2 regions of the Streptomyces sp. NPDC034084 genome follow, and region 2 is predicted to be linked to the other one. Evidence: riboswitches for the same ligand, from Rfam matches in the RefSeq annotation. Region 2 holds a riboswitch; the other holds the start of a gene.
The links. A riboswitch is a leader RNA that binds a small molecule or an ion and turns the genes downstream of it on or off. The one in region 2 is predicted to bind glycine.
Positions count from the first base shown of each region.

Region 1: it holds a riboswitch for glycine, as region 2 does, so the genes downstream of both, gcvT (glycine cleavage system aminomethyltransferase GcvT) here and gcvP (aminomethyl-transferring glycine dehydrogenase) in region 2, are expected to answer to the same signal.

Region 1 covers NZ_JBVISK010000004.1:485,442-487,633, reverse strand. Annotated here, with positions in the region: gene ACZ51I_RS17330 (AAA family ATPase) at 130-792, opposite strand; glycine riboswitch at 953-1,052, shown strand; glycine riboswitch at 1,053-1,164, shown strand; gene gcvT (glycine cleavage system aminomethyltransferase GcvT) at 1,226-2,192, shown strand, end outside.
Region 2 covers NZ_JBVISK010000003.1:10,263-12,454, forward strand. Annotated here, with positions in the region: gene ACZ51I_RS11005 (DNA polymerase IV) at 1-163, shown strand, start outside; gene ACZ51I_RS11010 (PRC-barrel domain-containing protein) at 219-593, opposite strand; glycine riboswitch at 705-804, shown strand; gene gcvP (aminomethyl-transferring glycine dehydrogenase) at 984-2,192, shown strand, end outside.

The DNA.
Region 1 (2,192 bases), on a different contig from region 2:
CTCGCACGGCCTGCCGTACCGGCCGCCCGGCAGCACCCTAACGCCGCCCCGCCGCCGCCGTGGCCAGAAGGGAAGGGTACGGGCGTCCCGGGACGGGCGGGGGCGGCGCCCGCCGGGCGGTCTCCCCCCTCAGGCCGCCTCCCGGAAGCCGATCCGGTGGAGGGAGTCGGCGGCGTCCCGGTCCAGGAGGGTCGCCGAGGCGCAGCCGGGCGGCAGGGTGCCGGACTCGGCGGCCTTGAGGAGCCGGCCGACGGCCCGCCGGTGGCGCCCGAAGGCGTACGCGGAGACGCCCCGGCCCCGGGCGTGCTGGCCGGCCTTCGCGGTGTCGGGGGTGACGTCGAGGAGGAGCAGGTGCAGGGCGCGGCCGCGGCGTCTCGCCTCGCGGGCGAGCCAGCGCCGCACCCAGGACTGGGTGCCGCAGTCGTGGACGATCACGCTCGCGCCGGAGCGCAGGGCGCGGCGCAGTCCGGCGTAGTGCGCGATCCGGACGAGGGGGCGGTAGACGGCGTACGGGAGGAGGGGCGGCATGCGGGCCTCCCAGCGCTCGCGGACCTCCTGGGAGTCGATGCCGCTGCCGTCGGCGGCGCGCTTCATCAGGGTGGACTTGCCGCTGCCGGGCAGCCCGGAGACGACGACGAGGTCTCCGGCGGCGAAGGTGAGGACGCGGGGGCCGCGGCCGCCCCGCTCGCGCAGGTCCCGCAGGAGGCGGCCTCGGCCGCGGCTCCGGGCGCGGGCCCGCTGGGACGGTATGCCGGTACTCGTCGCGTACGCGCCGGTGTGCTGGATCGTCATCGCTCCCCCCCTGTCGGGTCTCAGGAGACCTGAGGAGACCCTTGCCCATGAAGTGTAAAGAATCGGTAATGCGGCACAAGCGATTTGCCCGGCCGACACCGCGTGCAATGATGTGCGCGCCAGGCGCGCACAGTCGCCGCACAATCGCATACCGGCCGCTCGAATCCGCGCGGGAGAGTTCCGGACCGCCGAGCGCGTCCGGGCGCCGAAGGAGCAAGACCCTCCCTTGAATCTCTCAGGCCCCGTACCGCGTGGATGAGGCAGATCTGAAAAGCGGGACACCCTTCGTGTCCCCACCCAAGGTGCAAGCCGAACTCTCGGTGACGAGATGCTCTCGGTGAACCTCTCAGGTTCCATGACAGATGGGGAGGACGTCCTCGCCCGTCATGTGTTTTCGTCACCGATCACGCCCTTGGGACCCGGGAGCCACCCCATGACCACTGCCCCCCGTCTGACCGCCCTCGATGCCCTGCATCGTTCCCTGGGCGCGACCATGACCGACTTCGCGGGCTGGGACATGCCGCTCCGGTACGGCAGCGAGCGCGACGAGCACAACGCCGTCCGCACCAAGGCCGGTCTCTTCGACCTCTCCCACATGGGCGAGATCACGGTCACGGGCCCGCAGGCCGTGGACCTCCTGGACTACGCCCTCGTCGGCAACATCTCGACCGTGGGCAACGGCCGCGCCCGCTACACGATGATCTGCCAGGAGGACGGCGGCATCCTCGACGACCTGATCGTCTACCGCCTCGGCGAGACCGAGTACATGGTCGTCGCGAACGCCTCCAACGCGCAGGTCGTCCTGGACGCGCTCGTCGCCCGCTCCGAAGGCTTCGACGCCGAGGTCCGCGACGACCGTGACGCGTACGCCCTGATCGCGGTCCAGGGCCCGGAGTCCCCCGGCATCCTGAAGTCGATCACGGACGCCGACCTGGACGGTCTGAAGTACTACGCCGGCCTGCCCGGCACGGTCGCGGGCGTCCCGGCGCTGATCGCCCGCACCGGCTACACCGGCGAGGACGGCTTCGAGCTGTTCCTGAAGCCGGAGCACGCCGAGGACGTGTGGAAGGCGCTGACCGAGGCGGGCGAGGGCGTCGGCCTGATCCCCTGCGGCCTGTCCTGCCGCGACACGCTCCGCCTGGAGGCGGGCATGCCGCTGTACGGCCACGAGCTGACGACCGCCCTCACCCCCTTCGACGCGGGCCTCGGCCGGGTCGTGAAGTTCGAGAAGACCACCAATGAGGGCCATTTCGTCGGCCGCGAGGCGCTGGAGAAGGCCGCCGAGCGCGCCGAGACCGCCCCGCCGCGCAAGCTCGTCGGTCTGGTCGCCGAGGGCCGCCGGGTGCCGCGCGCCGGCTTCCAGGTCGTCAAGGACGGCGAGGTCATCGGCGAGGTCACCT
Region 2 (2,192 bases):
CTACGGTGCCGGGTGGGTCCAGGGCAGCGGGGTGGGGCGGGTCACGGTGCGGTTCGAGGAACCGTGGTCCGGGCCGGGGCGGGTACGGACGTTCTCCGTGGACGACCCGGAGCTGGTGCCGTCGGAGCCCCTGCCGCTGGTGCGGCGGGACACGGCGGCATGACCCGCGCCGCCGCGCGGTGCGGGTCCCCGGCCGCGGGCCGTCCGCCTCGGGGCTCTCAGCTGCCGTCCTGGCCTGCCAGGCGGCCGAAGTCCGTGTCCGGGGCGTCCGGGGGCGGGGGCGGCAGGGCGAGGCTGTAGTGGCGGTAGAGCTGGAGCTCCTGTTCGGGCGAGAGATGGCGGCCCACGCCGAAGTCGGGGGCGTCCTTGATGAGGGCCCGCTCGTACGGGACGTGGAGGCCGTCGTCGAGCAGGGCGCTCGGCTCCAGGGGGACGAAGGCGTCCCGGCTGAACAGGCCGGTGCGGACCGCCGCCCACTCGGGAATGCCGGTCGCGTCGTCCAGGTACACCTCGTCCACGGTTCCGATCTTGTGCCCGCTCCGGTCGAACGCCTTGCGGCCGATCAGGCTGCGCGGATCGATATCGGTCTGCACGGTCCCTCCAACTGGTCGCAACTGCTCTACCCCTACGAAAGTGCACATCTGGGATGTCGGCCACTTGAGCGATGGGAGCCGCAACCTCGCTGGTAGGCTGGTCGTGGCTGTCGACCCTGTGCGGGAGAGTCCCCCGGAGAAACCTTCCGGTGGGCGCCGAAGGAGCAAATCCTCCCCGGAATCTCTCAGGCCCCTGTACCGCGCGGACGAGGTCACTCTGGAAAGCAGAGCGGATGTCCGACGGCATTTCGCTCTCACCGACGGTGAAAGCCGGCGTGCCGCGAGGCGTGCCGGTGAAACTCTCAGGTTGAGATGACAGAGGGGGAGGCCGTCCGGGCACCCGCGCCGTGGTGCCCCTCGCAGGTCGTGACGACCAGGAGGCCTCCGTACATGACCGTCAACCGCACTTCGCTCTCCGAGCTCGAACAGGGCATCCCGTTCGAGCAGCGGCACATCGGGCCCGACGCCGAGGCCCGCGCCAAGATGCTCGCCCAGGTCGGTTACGGCTCGCTCGACGAGCTCACGGCCGCCGCGGTACCGGACGTGATCAAGAACGCCGAGGCCCTGGGCCTGCCGGCCGCGCGCACCGAGGCCGAGGTCCTCGCCGAACTGCGCACGCTCGCCGAGCGCAACCAGGTCCTCGCCCCGATGATCGGCCTCGGTTACTACGGGACCTTCACCCCGCCGGTCATCCTCCGCAACGTGATGGAGAACCCGGCCTGGTACACCGCCTACACGCCGTACCAGCCGGAGATCTCCCAGGGCCGCCTCGAGGCCCTGCTCAACTTCCAGACCATGGTCGCGGACCTGACCGGTCTGCCCACCTCCGGCGCCTCCCTCCTCGACGAGGGCACCGCCGCCGCCGAGGCCATGGCGCTGTCCCGCCGGGTCGGCAAGGTCAAGAACGGCGTCTTCCTCATCGACGCCGACGCCCTGCCGCAGACCATCGCCGTCATCGAGACCCGCGCCGAGCCGACCGGTGTCGAGGTCGTCGTCGCCGACCTGAGCGAGGGCATCCCCGCCGAGATCGCCGAGCGCGGCGTCTTCGGCGTGCTCCTCCAGTACCCGGGCGCCTCCGGCGCCGTCCGCGACATCAAGCCGCTGATCGACGCCGCGCACGAGCTCGGCGCGATCGTCACCGTCGCCGCCGACCTGCTCGCGCTCACCCTGCTCACCTCGCCGGGCGAACTGGGCGCCGACATCGCCGTCGGTACGACGCAGCGGTTCGGCGTGCCCATGGGCTTCGGTGGCCCGCACGCCGGCTACATGGCCGTTCAGGACAAGCACGCCCGCTCCCTTCCCGGCCGTCTCGTGGGTGTCTCCGTCGACGCGGACGGCAACCGCGCCTACCGCCTGGCCCTGCAGACCCGCGAGCAGCACATCCGCCGCGAGAAGGCCACCAGCAACATCTGTACGGCCCAGGTCCTGCTCGCCGTCATGGCCGGCATGTACGCCGTCTACCACGGTCCCGACGGTCTCAAGCAAATCGCCGAGCGCGCCCACCGCTACGCCGCCATCCTCGCCGCGGGTCTCACCGCCGGCGGCGTCGAGGTCGTGCACGGCTCGTACTTCGACACCCTCGCCGTCCGCGTGCCCGGC